Regions from separate parts of the Ensifer sp. ENS08 genome, predicted to be linked through region 3. Evidence: riboswitches for the same ligand, from Rfam matches in the RefSeq annotation. Region 3 holds a riboswitch; each other region holds the start of a gene.
The links. A riboswitch is a leader RNA that binds a small molecule or an ion and turns the genes downstream of it on or off. The one in region 3 is predicted to bind cobalamin.
Positions count from the first base shown of each region.

Region 1: another riboswitch for cobalamin. It lies ahead of IB272_RS01280 (aromatic ring-hydroxylating dioxygenase subunit alpha); the one in region 3 lies ahead of metE (5-methyltetrahydropteroyltriglutamate--homocysteine S-methyltransferase).
Region 2: another riboswitch for cobalamin. It lies ahead of IB272_RS08195 (DUF1636 domain-containing protein); the one in region 3 lies ahead of metE (5-methyltetrahydropteroyltriglutamate--homocysteine S-methyltransferase).

Region 1 is NZ_JACVBF010000001.1:248,947-253,756, reverse strand. Features, by position in the region: gene IB272_RS01295 (FAD-binding oxidoreductase) at 1-78, opposite strand, end outside; gene IB272_RS01290 (L-threonylcarbamoyladenylate synthase) at 223-1,197, opposite strand; gene IB272_RS01285 (DUF6656 family protein) at 1,275-1,874, opposite strand; cobalamin riboswitch at 2,192-2,393, shown strand; gene IB272_RS01280 (aromatic ring-hydroxylating dioxygenase subunit alpha) at 2,497-3,741, shown strand; gene IB272_RS01275 (hybrid-cluster NAD(P)-dependent oxidoreductase) at 3,743-4,810, shown strand, end outside.
Region 2 is NZ_JACVBF010000002.1:524,514-529,323, reverse strand. Features, by position in the region: gene IB272_RS08205 (ABC transporter substrate-binding protein) at 1-793, opposite strand, end outside; gene IB272_RS08200 (ABC transporter ATP-binding protein) at 790-1,593, opposite strand; gene IB272_RS08195 (DUF1636 domain-containing protein) at 1,616-2,029, opposite strand; cobalamin riboswitch at 2,134-2,350, opposite strand; gene IB272_RS08190 (RidA family protein) at 2,528-3,004, opposite strand; gene aspT (aspartate-alanine antiporter) at 3,486-4,810, shown strand, end outside.
Region 3 is NZ_JACVBF010000011.1:49,697-54,506, reverse strand. Features, by position in the region: gene IB272_RS21900 (metallophosphoesterase) at 1-520, opposite strand, end outside; gene IB272_RS21895 (LysR substrate-binding domain-containing protein) at 713-1,639, opposite strand; gene IB272_RS21890 (hypothetical protein) at 1,703-2,083, shown strand; cobalamin riboswitch at 2,102-2,321, shown strand; gene metE (5-methyltetrahydropteroyltriglutamate--homocysteine S-methyltransferase) at 2,421-4,775, shown strand; gene IB272_RS21880 (hotdog domain-containing protein) at 4,772-4,810, shown strand, end outside.

The DNA of each region.
Region 1 (4,810 bases), on a different contig from region 3:
TTCGTCCGTCAGCACGTTGGTGTTGCCGACGATCTCGGCGAAGGAAGCGATGAGTTCGGGAGAGGGAAGGGTGGTCATGGGCCTCACTTCGCATTGCGCCTGCGCGCGCTATCGGATCGGTCGATCTGAGGATCTGGTCCTCGGTTCCTGGTTGGCGGCGATCATAACCGCAATTGGTGCCGTTCGATGAGGGTGGGTGCAGAGAAGATGCCGCACACTATCTTACCCTCGCGGTGCCGCCGCCCGTTGCAACCGGTCGATGATGGCTTCCCCCAACCCGTCCGAAGGGATCGGCCCGAAGGCGATGGTCTCTGCGCCGCTGGCATCCGCCCGCTTCATGTAGTCGAAGAGATTGGCGGCGGCTTCGCGCAGATTGCCAGTCGGGCTGAGATCGAGAACGACGGCCGCCTGCTCTTCGCCGGCGATCCGATTGCCGCCGAAACGGATCAAGGCTTCGCCGGCATGCACCTCGGCGGCATCGAGCCGGACTGCAGCGCCGGGCGCGTAGTGCGAGGCGAGCATGCCCGGCGCCTCGATCGTCGCTCCCGCCGTCTCCGGCCGGGTCACTGGACGGCCAAGCAGGCGTTCGATCTCGGCGGCATCGAGGCCACCCGGCCGAAGCAACCGGATCTCGTCGCCGTCGACCTTGATGATCGTCGACTCAAGGCCGATTTGGGCCTGGCCGGCGTCGAGGATAAGTTTCAGTTTTTCGCCGAGATCGGCTTCCACATGGACCGCACTGGTCGGGCTGATCTTGCCCGACGTATTGGCACTGGGCGCGGCCAGTGGTCGCCCGAAGTGGGCGATTACCCGGCGGGAAAAACCGTCGGGCATGCGAATGCCGAGCGTGTCGAGGCCGGCGGACGCCAGCGCATGAACCGTGCTGTCGGCGCGCTGCCGAAGGATCAGCGTCAGCGGGCCGGGCCAGAAGGCTTCGGCCAGCTGCCTCGAAATCGGATCGAAATGCACATGGGCTTCGGCCATCGCCATGTCGGAAACATGCGAGATCAGCGGATTGAAGCGCGGGCGCCCCTTCATCTCGTAGATGCGACTGATCGCATCGGGATTGGTAGCGTCGGCGGCAAGGCCGTAGACGGTCTCGGTCGGAATGGCGACCGGCTCGCCTTCGGCAAGAACGGCGCAGGCGCGCGCGATCGCGCGGTCCGGTTCTCTATCCGTGTCGATGATCTCAGCCATGCCGTTTCCTTTCCGACGCTTCCTTAACGGACGCACCGGAAAAACAGAACGATTTTCTTTGAAGGAACCGGTTCGGCTCAGAGGCTGCGAATGATGCGACGCAACGCGTCATCCTTGGCGCCAAGCATCAGTACGTTTTTCAGCGCGACCTTGGGATCATCCGTGCGAAACAGCAGCCCGTTGTCACGAAAGTTGCGGTTGATGACCATTTGCCCGGCTTGGGCGCCCGGTTCGATGGCGACGGCGAAGTACATGCGTGAATAGCCGGGCTGGATACTCTCGAAAAAATGCGTCTCGTCGCCCAGGTTGCAGAAGAAGTTGGCGAAGTAGAAGGACCAGGTGATGTCCTTGGAGGGAGTAACCGGCGTACGCGCCGCCGTCACGTGACAGTAGCCGAGATGCGGCCGGCCGACGAGCGTGCGGTGGAAGATCATCTTCGGGAACTGGATCGAGTTGTGGAACCCGTTGATCCGCTTATGGGTCGTGTCGCCGGCGGTGCTGAGCTTCTTGCCCGTCCTGTCTGCGACTTCCTCATAGCTCAAATACCGGCGTTCGCTCGGCAACCATTGCCTGCGGTTGATCCGGCCCGTGCGCAGGAATTCGGTATGAACCGCCACCTTCGGCGGGATTGTCGGCAGCTTCTCGGCTGTCGCGTCGTAGTATCTCAACTTTGCCATGATCGTCAGCGCGCCATCTGCCTGCCTGCAGGACCTCTCTCGTCCGCCGGCTAGGCTAGCGGCTCATGGTTAATGAATGATTTCGTCCTGGCTGCATCATTAGCGTTCTCTATCTGACGCGATGTCGCAAACGGGCGAAGCCCTCCCGCATCTGCGCCGACCGCGCCGCAAAAGTCGGCAATTGCCCAAGATGTGATCTATCTATATGTTTGCAATGTAAAAATTCTAAGACGGTGGCCTTTTGTGGCGGTTTTTTCCGTGTCGTCATTCTGGAATTGGATGTCGCTATCGGGCAGCTGCCAAGGTGACTTCCGCGATTACATATCCTTACTCAAGGTGCCGTCTTCGAAGGGAAGATGGAGAATTGGGAAGCCGGTCAAATCCCGGCGCTGCCCCCGCAACGGTGGTGGAGCGAAAGCCTCGGCAAAGGCCACTGGACGGTTCGTCCGGGAAGGCGCCGGGCAGGTCCGAAAGGACGGCTCCTGAGCCCGGAAACCAGCCTTGACGGACATAACCGTAACGGGTTGCGGCGGGCAGCCGGATCGGAGCCTCAAACGCATGGGTGTGCGCCCGTGCGGGTTCCTGTCCTGCCTCTCCGAAACATGGCGCATGAGGACAGGACATGGACACCAGAAACGATATGCTTCGAAAGCTGAAGGGCAGGCGGGACGGCTACAGCCTCGACCGGGCCTTTTACATCGATCCCGACTACTACAGGCAGGATCTGGAAAACATCTGGTACAAGGATTGGCTGTTCATCGGCCATGACTGCGAGATCCCGCGGGCCGGCAATTACTTCACCGTCCAGGTCGGCGACTACCCCGTTGTCATCACCCGCGACCGCCAGGGCGCCATCCGGGCGCTGCACAATTCCTGCCGCCACCGCGGCTCGCGCGTCTGCACGCAGGCGAAAGGCTCGTCGGCAAAGCTTGTCTGTCCCTATCACCAGTGGACCTACGAACTCGACGGCTCGCTGCTCTTTGCCCGGCAGATGGGAGAGGATTTCGACAAGGCCGCCCACAGTCTGAAGCCGATCCATTGCGAAACGGTTGGCGGCTACATCTTCATCAACCTGTCGGAAAAGCCGATGGATTTCACGACGTTCCGCGACATGGCCTTGCCCTATCTTGCGCCGCATCGGCTCGGCGAAACCAAGGTCGCGTTCGAAAGCACCATCATCGAGAAGGGCAACTGGAAGCTCGTCTGGGAAAACAACCGCGAATGCTACCATTGCGCCGCCAATCATCCGGAACTCTGCCGCACCTATCCTGAGGCGCCGACGGCGACCGGGGTGCAGGGCGCCAAGGATGATCCTGTGATCGCCGAACATTGGGCGAAGTGCGAGGCCGAGGGCCTGCCGAGCGAATTTAAGATGTCGCCGACCGGTCAGTTCCGCGCCGCCCGCATGCCGCTTGTCGACAATGCCGAAAGCTACACCATGTCGGGCGCCCGCGCCGTCAGGCGGGCCCTGTCCGCCGACGTCTCCCAGAGCCAGATCGGCACGCTCTTGATGTTCCACTATCCCACCACCTGGAACCATGTGCTCGCCGACCACGCCATCACCTTCCGGGTGCTGCCGCTCGGGCCCGAACTGACTCAGGTGACGACGAAGTGGCTCGTCAACAAGGATGCGGTCGAAGGCGTCGACTACAATCTAGATGAACTGACGCATGTCTGGACCGAGACCAACGACCAGGACCGTCAGATCGTCGAGGAAAATGCCTTCGGCATCCGCTCACCGGCCTATGAGCCCGGTCCCTATTCGCCCGAGCACGAGGGTGGCGTGATGCAGTTCGTCGAGTGGTACTGCAAGTTCATGGAGCAGCGCCTTGCCGGCGACGCGGCTCCGCTTTCAAGGGTCGCCTGACATGCAGATGGCCTCTTCGTTTCACCATTTCGACGCGCTCCACGTCTGGATCGACCGGCAGCAGATGCTCGAATGCACATCGGCGGTCGTCGAGACCGCCGATGTCATGACCTTCACCTTCCGGGCCGAAAAGCCCGCCTGGTTTCGCTATCTGCCCGGGCAATTCGTGACCCTCGAACTGCCCGTCGCCGACGAGCCAGTGATGCGCACCTACACCCTGTCGTCGACGCCCTCGCGGCCGCTGTCGATCGCCGTGACCGTCAAGGCGCAGTCAGACAGCATCGGCACCCGCTGGATGTTCGAGCACCTGAAGCCCGGAATGAAACTCCGCGCCTTTGGCCCGCTTGGCGATTTCAGCTTCGTCCGCCATCCCGGCGACAAATACCTGTTTATCTCGGCCGGCTCCGGCATCACGCCGATGATGTCGATGACGCGCTGGATGGCGGACTGCGTGCCGGAGACGGATGTGACCTTCATCTCCTGCGCGCGTCGTCCGGAGGACCTGCTGTTCCGTTCGGAGCTGGAGGTTCTGGCGACGCAGATGTCCGGGCTGAACCTCGGCTTCATCGTCGAGGGACATGAGGCACGCCACGGCTGGCACGGGCTTCGCGGCCGCATTGATGGCGCCAAGCTGCCGCTGCTTGCGCCCGATTTCATGGACCGCACCGTTTTCTGCTGCGGCCCCGAACCGTTCATGCGCGGCGTGCGCGAGATGCTGAAATCGGCCGGTTTCGACATGGGCCGCTACCACGAGGAGAGCTTCCAGCCGGCCGCCGCACCTGCGGCGGAAGAGATTGCCGTGCGCGCCGGCGCCGGTGACGAGGGCGAGGTCCAGGCCGCCAAGATCGCCTTCACCATGAGCGGCAAGGAGATCGAGGCCAAGCCCGGCCAGACGATCCTGCAGGCGGCGCGCGCCAACGGCGTGCGCATCGGCGCTGCCTGCGAAGGCGGCATCTGCGGTACCTGCCGGGTGATGAAGGTCTCAGGCGAGGTGGATATGAGCCACAATGGCGGCATTCTCGACGACGAGATCGATGAGGGCTACATCCTCGCCTGCTGCTCACGACCG
Region 2 (4,810 bases), on a different contig from region 3:
CCTCGGCCTTCACCTCGCCGTAGTTGACGATGACCACCACTTCCGGGTTGCGCTCGATCACCGGTTCCCAGGAGATTTCCACCCAGCTCTTTTCCACGTCGTCCATGATGTTGGCGCCGCCGGCGGCCTCGATCATCGCCGTCGGAATGCCGAAGCGGCCGGAAGTAAACGGCTTCTCTTCGCCGGAATCATAGACGAAGACCCGCGTCGGGTTAGCCTTGCCGGCGGTCGCCTTGGTGATTTCGGCAAGCTGGCGGCGATAGCCGTCAACCAGCGTCTCGGCGCGATCCTCGACGCCGAAGATGCGGCCGAGATTGAGAAGATCGACGAACATGTCGTTCATATCAGGCTTCTGCTTGGCCATCACGTGGATGCAGGATTCGGTCAGCTCGTAGACGCCGATCTTGAAGGGCGCCAATGTCTCGGGCGTGACCTCGCCGCCGACCTTCATGCCGTAGTTCCAGCCGGCAAAGAGGAAATCGGCATCGGCGTTGAGCAGCACTTCCTTGGTCGGATATTTCTCCGAAAGCTCCGGCAGTTCCTTGACGCCTTCGCGCAGCTTCTCGTCCAGCGTCTTCCAGCCGGAAACGCCGGTATAGCCGACCATGCGGTCCTGGAGCCTCAGCGCCAGCATCATCTCCACCAGGTTGACGTCGTTGGCGATCGCGCGCTTCGGCGCCGCGTCGAAGGTCACCTCGCGGTTGCAGCTCTTGACGGTGACCGGATAGGCGAGCGCCGGCGTGGCGGCGGCAAGCACGAAAAGAAGGGAAAATGGGGCAATATTGATCTTCATGAAATCGATCCCTGTCGAGGAAGTGAAAAGGAAAAGCGGGCGCCGCCGGCAGCGGCATTGTGAACGGTGGCGGTGACGCCGAAGGCGGCCGAAAGCTCGCTGGGGCTGAGCACCTCTTCGGGCGGGCCGAAGGCCGTCAGCCGCCCGGCGGTCAAGATCGCGACATCTGTCGCAAACTCGGCGGCGAGGTTGATGTCGTGCAGCGTCGAGACGATCGTCAGCTTCAGCGTTTGCAAGAGCTCGAGGATTTCGAGCTGGTGGCGGATGTCGAGATGGTTCGTCGGCTCGTCGAGGATGATGATGCGCGGTTCCTGTGCCAGCGCGCGGGCGATCAGCACCCGCTGCTTCTCACCGCCCGAAAGCGTCGAGAACTGGCGACCGGCAAGATGGGCGAGATCGAGATGCGCGAGCGCGTGCTGCACCCGCTCGCGGTCGAAATCGTTCCAGCCGCTCAAGCCCTCCCGCCGCGGAATGCGTCCCATCATCACGACGTCGCGCACGCTGAAGGGAAAATCGCCGGGCATCTCCTGCAAGACGACGGCGATTGTCCTTGCCGCCTCGCGGGCCGAGATCGACCAGAGATCGACGCCATCGACCGAAACACGGCCGGCATTCGGCTGCACCGCCCGGTAGAGGCAGCGCAGAAGCGAGGTCTTGCCGGCGCCATTCGGCCCGAGGATCGCAAGCCGGCTGCCGGCCGCGATCGCAAAGCCGATGTCGTTGACCAGCGTCAGGCCCGAACGCGGCCCCCAGCGAAGGCCCTCGACCGTGAGGGCTGCACCCGTTGCGTTGCAGCTCATGGGTTCGTTCCTCTGCGCGACCTCATTGGAAGTGCCCGCCGAGATCTTCGGAGACGAGCATCGCCGCGGGAATGCGGGCAAGCGTCTTGCCTTTCAGCCCGCGCGGCCGTTCCGCCGCCCGCGTCATGCCATCGCCACGCTCGGCATAGGTTGTGGCAAAGCGCACGAGATCGTCGATGTCCTCTTCCGGCGAGACGTCGCCGAAGAGATAGGTCGCCTTCCCCGTCGCCTGGAAGGCGATGGTGCAGGGCCGCGTGCAGGCCGCCATGCAGACCGTTCCGGCGATCGAGAAATCGCGATCGAGCGGTGCGCCGAGCGCTGCGATGCTCAGGTTGAGCCGCTTGATCAGCTCGGCACCGGGCACGCATGGGCCGCCGGTGAAGCGGCAATCGGTGCAGACCGTTATCTTGTGCTGTCGGAAATTCGGCTCAGCCATTCCTGCCCTCCGCCGGACTGACGGCAAGAGATGGCGAAACGGCAAGAGGACGGAAAACCGTCGTATGAAAGCCAGTTCTTTTCCATCGGAACACCCCGTCCGTTGTGGTTGATCGGTTCGATGGCAGGTCTCCTGGCTCGCGGGTCGTGGCGCATCCACGTCTTCCCGGTCTTCGACCAGTGACATGGTGTGAATGCGCTTTCCGCTCACAGTTGCGGGGGCAGCCACGGTCTCGGCCCCATCAGGGTCGTCCGTTCCGTGTTCCCTTTTCAGCCGCTTCCGCATTGTCGCGGACGCAGCACCATCAACGCCTTCCTCGCATGAATCGGCGGATGAGACAACCGCACGACACAGGCGGGAGGGATCTATCAACATGCGGCGTTTCGTCATGCGAGGTTTGTTATAAAATAACATTACGTAGCGCAAGTCGAAAATTGGGCGCCGGACACAATCCGACGCCCGCGATAGCGACCACGCTAAAAGACGTGCCGTGCTACCTCAGAACTCCGGCGGCAAGAGTTCGGCCGTCAGCGTCACCGCGACAGAGGCGTTGCCCGGCAGGTTGCGCACGCCGCAGACGGAGCGAACATGGCCAGCCCTTTCGCCAAAGGCGGCCGCCAGAAGCTCGGAAGCACCGTCGAGTACCTTCGGGTGCTCCAGGAAATCCTCAGTGCAGGCGACATGTCCCTCCAGCCGGACGATCTGGCGAATACGCTCGAAACGGCCGAGATGCTCATGGATCTGCGCCAGCGCGTTGAGCACTGCCAACTCTGCGGCCTTGCGCCCCTCGTCGATGGTCACATCGCGCCCGAGCAGCCCCGTATGCACGAAGCGCCCGTCCAGCAATGGCCCCTGCATCGAAACATGAAGCATCTCACCCGCCTCGATCACCGCGCGATAGGCGCCGAGCGGCCTCGGCGGCGTCGGGAGCTGAACGCCAAGTGCGCCGAGCCTTCGGATAACCTCGTCCATCATTGCTTCCCCTCCTCGTCACCTTACGAACCGGCCGCCTTGCGGAGACGACACCGCTTTTTTCTCAAGCCCACGAAATTCTGCCGCCCCTATCGCAAGCAGCAAGACGCGCCGTTCCGTGCCCAGCAACTTTTCCAAGCATAACCAAGAGAAAACGCCTCATGCCTCACGTTGGGAGATAACGTTACGAATTACAACACCAGAGTTGAAGTGCCATCGCGATCCGGGCCAGTGCCGCGGTCTTGCGATCGAATGCGACCGACACATCGCGGCGGCCTCGATCCCCAACCCCAAGTAAAAACGCTGAAATGTAACATACGTTACGCTCACGTAACCCTATGCCCGTTGAGAATTTCGACGACCGAAGCGACAATTGCCGGGATTAAGATTGGGCATCGACAAGCCTCGGAAACAAGCTCAACTTAGCCGCGCAGATCCCGAAATGAAGTGACGGCAACTCAACTTTCAGAAGGGAATAGCATCAGTGAATCCCATTGATTTCTTCGTCGACACGCTTCGGACCTATCCGCCTGTCGCCGTCTTCCTCGCCCTCGGCATCGGCTTCCTCATCGGTCCGATCAAGGTCGCGGGGTTCAATCTTGGAAATGTCACCGCCACGCTGCTTGCGGGCGTTCTCATCGGACAGCTGGGTATCCAGGTTTCCGGCGACCTGAAATCCACCCTGTTTTTGATTTTCCTCTTCGCCGTCGGCTACGGCGTCGGGCCGCAATTCGTGCGGGGCTTGAGCACCGATGGACCGAAACAGATCGCCTTTGCGCTCTCCGTGCTGGTGCTGTGCCTCGTCGTTCCCTATCTCTGCGCGCTGATTGCCGGGCTGCCGCTCGGCTATGGCGCCGGCATGTATGCCGGCTCGCAGACGATCTCGGCTGCAATCGGGGTTGCGACCGACCAGATCAATTCGCTCGGGCTGACGCCGGAGCAGGCCAAGACCTTTGCCGACCAGATCCCGATCGCCTATGCGGTGACCTATATCTGGGGCACGATCGGCTCGGCGATCATCCTCGCCCAGCTCGGTCCCAAGCTTCTTGGCATCGACCTTCCGGCGGCCTGCCGCGAATACGAGGCCAAGCTCGGCGGTGGCAGCGAAAGCAGCGAGCCCGGCATTACCCGCGCCTATCACGACTTCGGCCTCCGGGCCTATCGCGTCGACGCGGCAAGCGGGCTCACCGGGAAACCGGTCAAGGACATCCTTCCCGGGATCCGCGTCTTCGTCGAGCGCCTGCGGCGCGGCGACCAGATCATCGAGGCCGATGGCAACACCGTGCTGCAGCCGGGCGACGTCGTCGCCTTTTCGGGCCGGCGTTCGCTGCTCGTCGAAAACCTCGACAACAAGCTGCTCGAGGTCGAGGACAAGGAGCTGCTCAACGCGGAAGCCGAAGTCCTCGATGTCTACGTGACCAGCAAGGCGCTCGCCGGCAAGACGCTGGCGGAAGTCAGCACCATGGATTGGGCGCGCGGCGTCTATGCCCGCAAGATCATCCGCTCGCTGGTCGAGATCCCGGTGCTGCCCGGGACGACGGTCGAGCGCGGCGACATCGTCACCATCGGTGGCGCGAAACGCCATGTCGAAGCGGCGATCAAGGCGCTCGGCTTTGCCGACCGGCCTGTCGAGACGACCGACATCGCCTTTCTGGGCTGGGGGCTTTTCATCGGCGCGATGATCGGTGCGCTGACGATCACGATCGGCGGCATCCCGATCGGCCTTTCGACCTCCGGCGGCGCGCTTCTGGCGGGCCTCGTGCTCGGCTGGCTGCGCACCACCTACCCCGCCTTCGGCCGCATCCCGTC
Region 3 (4,810 bases):
GGCGCGGACGGATGCCCCAGTAGCCGGTGTCGCCCTCCTGCGGATCGTCAACGAAAAGCGGCTTGTGGGCAAAGACGGCCACCCGGCGGCCGTCGCGGCTGAGCAACTGTTCCTCCAGCCAATTAAACTGCCTGTCTTCTTCTTCGTCCTCGAAGCCGATCAGCAGGCTGTTGAGGCCGAGCAGCCGCCAGTCGCCATGGTCGCGGCCCCAGTAGTCCGGACCGGCGAGCCGGCGCCAGCGGGCAAGCCGAACCGGATCCACCGGCTGGTGCGAACCCGGCAGATGGCCGACATCGTGATTGCCGGGAACGATCAGCACCGGCATCGAGAGCTGGCCGATCAGATCGAGCGAGAAGGTGATGTCGTCCTCGTGGTCGGCACCATCGATGGTGACGTCGCCGGTGTGGATGACGAGATCGGGTTTTACCGCCTCGATCCAGGCGCGAACCGGTTCCCAATTGCCATTGAAGTGGCTTTTGGCGGGGCTGAGATGGGTGTCGCTGATCTGGACGATTTTCATGGAAACGGGCCTCCGACGATGGCTTGCGGTATCCGCGTCGGAGGGCTGATACTTTCCTTCTCTGCGGTTGGCCGCAGTCTTTAGGGAGCCGCCATGTCAGTTTGGTAACAGCCGTTCTCAGCTGATTTTCAGTTTCTCCATGAAAGCGTCATCTTCAGAAGACCGACGGGCCGAGTAGGCCCCGTTGTGTCTCTACATTGCGCCGCGGTCGGTCCGACGCGACGCCGGACAGGATTGCTCCATCACGGTCGAAAGCATGGCGTTCGACGCATCGGCCTCGGCGACGACCCAGTCGCGAAAGGCCTGGATCTTCTTCTGCCGCCTGGTGCTTTGCGGATAGACGAGCCAATAGGCGCGGCCGTCGCGCACCACATGCTCGAACGGCCGGATGAGCCTGCCGCTCTTCAGTTCATCCATCAGGAAGGTCGAGACGGCAATCGCAATGCCGTGATCCGCAAGGATTGTGGCGACATCCATCGCCTGCACGTCGAAGATCAATTCGGTGCCATTGCTTGCCGGCGGCTCGACGCCGGTTTCGATCATCCACCGCCGCCACCAGCTGGCGTTGCCGAAACGCCGGACTCTCAGAACGTCCGCGGGCTCCTTGAGCTGGTACTTTTCCAGGAAGGATGGCGTGCAGACAGGCACGTAATCGAGCGGAAACAAGGGAAAGACATCGTTGCCCGGCCAGTCGCCGGCGCCGCTGCGCACCGCGAGATCGATGGCGTCACGTTTGAAATCGACCAACTCGGTCGACATGTGCACCCTGATGCTGATGTTGGGATGCGCGGTCTGAAACGACGCGAGGCGCTGACCGAGCCAGCTCGACACGACGGTTGGCAGCACCGAGATGTGCAGGTGATGTTCGGTCTTGTCGGCGATCTCCGAGAAAGCCGCCCCTAAGAGATCGATCGCTTCGGTCACCTTCGGCGCTAGCTGCCGCCCGGCGCCGGTCAATCGCACCTCGCGCGGAAGCCGAACGAACAGCGGCGCGCCGATGCGATCTTCCAACAGCCGGATCTGATAGCTGACGGCCGCCTGCGTCATGCCGAGCTCTTCGGCGGCGCGGGTGAAACTCAGGTGCCTGGCGGCGGCCTCAAAGGCGCGCACCGCACTCATGGGAGGAATCTTGCTCATGGAACTGAGATAAGCATTCTTTATGCCAGCATGCGAGAAATCGCTTTGCGCGAAACGGCAAAAACCCTCACTTTTTTTCGCGAACACACGCCCTTGAAAGAAGTGAGGATAGCAATGCTTAGCGCAGTGCGATCAACGATTTACCATGTCCTGAACTGGGCCGATAAGACCCTCAACCCTCCGGTTGCCATCGACACGTTCAACGAGTTCCAACTCCGGGATATCGGCCTGACGCGAGATCAAGAGCATATCCGCGCGCGCGTTGGCGACGCGGCGGATCCGTGGCAGTGGCCGGAGGAGGACGCTTCGACCAAACCGCAACCGTCCCGTGAGCGGAAAGCAATGGAAAGACCTCGTCCTGCCATTGTCTCGCCGCGGGCGGCGGCGGGAGAGAATAAAGACATAAGCATTTCTTTATGCGATTGACGAAGAGCTCGGGACAGGGCATTGTCGCCCCATCGTGGTTCTTCGCCCGCCTTTGGAGGGACGGAGCTAAGAGGGAATTCGGTGCGGCGCCAGACAAGCGCCCATGCCGGAGCTGCCCCCGCAACTGTAAGCGGAGAGCGGCCGTTCGAAGATGTCACTGAGGGAGACGCCTCGGGAAGACGGAACGGTCCGTGACGACCCGCAAGCCAGGAGACCTGCCGCGATGAACAACGTCCACGGGCGGGGTGTCCGATGAGGCGCGTTGAGGACGCGGGATCGCTCTCGCGCCGCGGCTGCGTCGCATTCAAGCCTTGCCCATAACCTTCGGGGTAAGGAAATGACCATCAAGACTGCCAATCTCGGTTTCCCGCGCATCGGCCGCCGTCGCGAATTGAAATTCGCGCTCGAACGCTATTGGGCCGGAAAGGCCAGCCGCGGCGAACTTCTCGATACCGGAGCCAAGCTCCGCGCTGAAAACTGGGCCGCGCAGAAAACGCGCGGCATCGACATCATCCCCTCCAACGACTTCTCCTTCTACGACCACGTGCTCGATACCGCCGTGCTTGTCGGCGCAATCCCGCCGGCCTATGGCTGGACGGGCGGCCCGGTCGATCTCGACACCTATTTTGCCATGGCGCGCGGCTCGGCCGGAACGCCCTGCGCCGCCGGCTGCACCCATTCGGGAAGCAGCAGCGGCACTCCCGCGCTCGAAATGACAAAGTGGTTCGACACCAACTATCACTACATGGTGCCCGAGTTCGACAGGGATCAGCGCTTCGAGCTCACCCACAATCGGCCGCTGGAAGCCTTCCAGGAAGCTCAGGCCCTCGGCTATCGCACACGCCCGGTGCTCATCGGCCCGGTGACACTGCTGAAGCTCGGCAAATCGAAGGGCGGCGACTTCGATCCGGTCGATCTGATCGAACGGCTCCTGCCCGTTTACGTGAGGGTCCTGGCGGAGCTTGCTGACGCCGGCGCCGATTGGGTCCAGATCGACGAGCCTTGCCTGGCGCTCGATCTCGCGGACAAGGATCGTCGCGCTCTCGACCTCGCCTATCGCACGTTCGACACCGACGTGCCCGGACTCAAGATCATGCTGGCGACCTATTTCGGCTCGATCGGCGACAACACGGCAACGGCGTTGGCGCTGCCGGTCGATGGACTGCATGTCGATCTCGTGCGCGCGCCGCAGCAGATCGACACGCTCATCCAATCGGCTCCGGCGGACCGGGTCCTATCGCTCGGGGTCATCGACGGCCGCAACATCTGGCGGACCGATCTGGCCGGCCTGTTCCGCCGGCTGCAGCCTCTGACTTCGGCCCACGGCCGCGACCGCATCGAACTCGCACCTTCATGCTCACTCCTGCACGTGCCTATCGATCTCGAGCTGGAGCGTGCGCTTGATCCGGAACTTTCCTCCTGGCTCGCCTTCGGTACGCAGAAACTCGACGAACTCAGCCTGCTTGCCAGCGCCTTCGAGCCGGGGCTTGCCATTTCCGAGCACGTTTTCGCCGCCTCGATCGCGTCCGCCCAGGCGAGGCTCACCTCACTCAGGATCCATGATCCTCTGGTCGCCGGGCGCTTGAAAGCGCTGACGGATGCGGACAGCAAGCGGCAATCCCCGTTCGCGGGCCGCCGGGCACTGCAGGCGAAGAAGCTGTCATTGCCGCTCTTCCCGACAACGACGATCGGATCCTTCCCGCAGACATCGGAGGTTCGGCAGGCCCGTTCACTGCATGCGAAGGGCGAACTCAGCTATGTCGACTACACCGCCTATCTTCGCCGAGAGACCGAAGTGGCGGTGCGCTGGCAGGAAGAGGTCGGCATCGACGTAGTCGTTCACGGCGAGTTCGAGCGCAACGACATGGTGCAGTATTTTGGCGAGCAGCTCTCGGGCTACGCCTTCACCCAGAGCGGCTGGGTGCAGAGCTACGGATCGCGCTGCGTGCGTCCGCCTGTTATCTTCGGCGACGTTTCGCGACCAAACCCGATGACGGTCGAGTGGGCGACCTTCGCGCAGTCGCTGACCGATCGCCCGGTCAAGGGCATGCTGACGGGTCCGGTCACCATGCTGCTATGGTCCTTCGTTCGTGACGACCTGCCACGTTCCGTGGTGTGCCGGCAGATCGCGCTAGCACTGCGCGATGAAGTGTCGGATCTCGAGGCGGCCGGCATCGCCATCATCCAGATCGACGAACCGGCACTGCGCGAAGGCCTGCCGCTGCGAAATGCCGATCGCAAGACCTATCTCGACTGGGCGGTGGAGTGCTTCCGTCTCAGTGCAGCCGGGGTGGGCGATGCGACCCAGATCCACACCCATATGTGCTACTCCGAGTTCAACGACATCATGGCCGCAATCGCGGCGATGGACGCCGACGTCATGTCGATCGAGACGTCGCGATCGAAAATGGAACTGCTCGGCGCCTTCGCCGACAAGGCCTATCCGAACGAGATCGGCCCGGGCGTCTACGACATCCATTCGCCACGCGTGCCCAGCGTCGAGGAAATGGTGCATCTCATCGAAAAAGCGACCGAGGGCCTCACGCCGGACCAGATCTGGGTCAATCCCGATTGCGGACTGAAGACCAGGCGCTGGGAAGAGACGCGGCCGGCGCTCGTCAACATGGTCGCCGCCGCCCGCTCGCTTCGAGCGGCTTTTGCCGCCGATACGCGCGAAGCCGTCAAAGCATGACGGGGCAGCACGAAGTCACGACGGCGCCGGGGGAA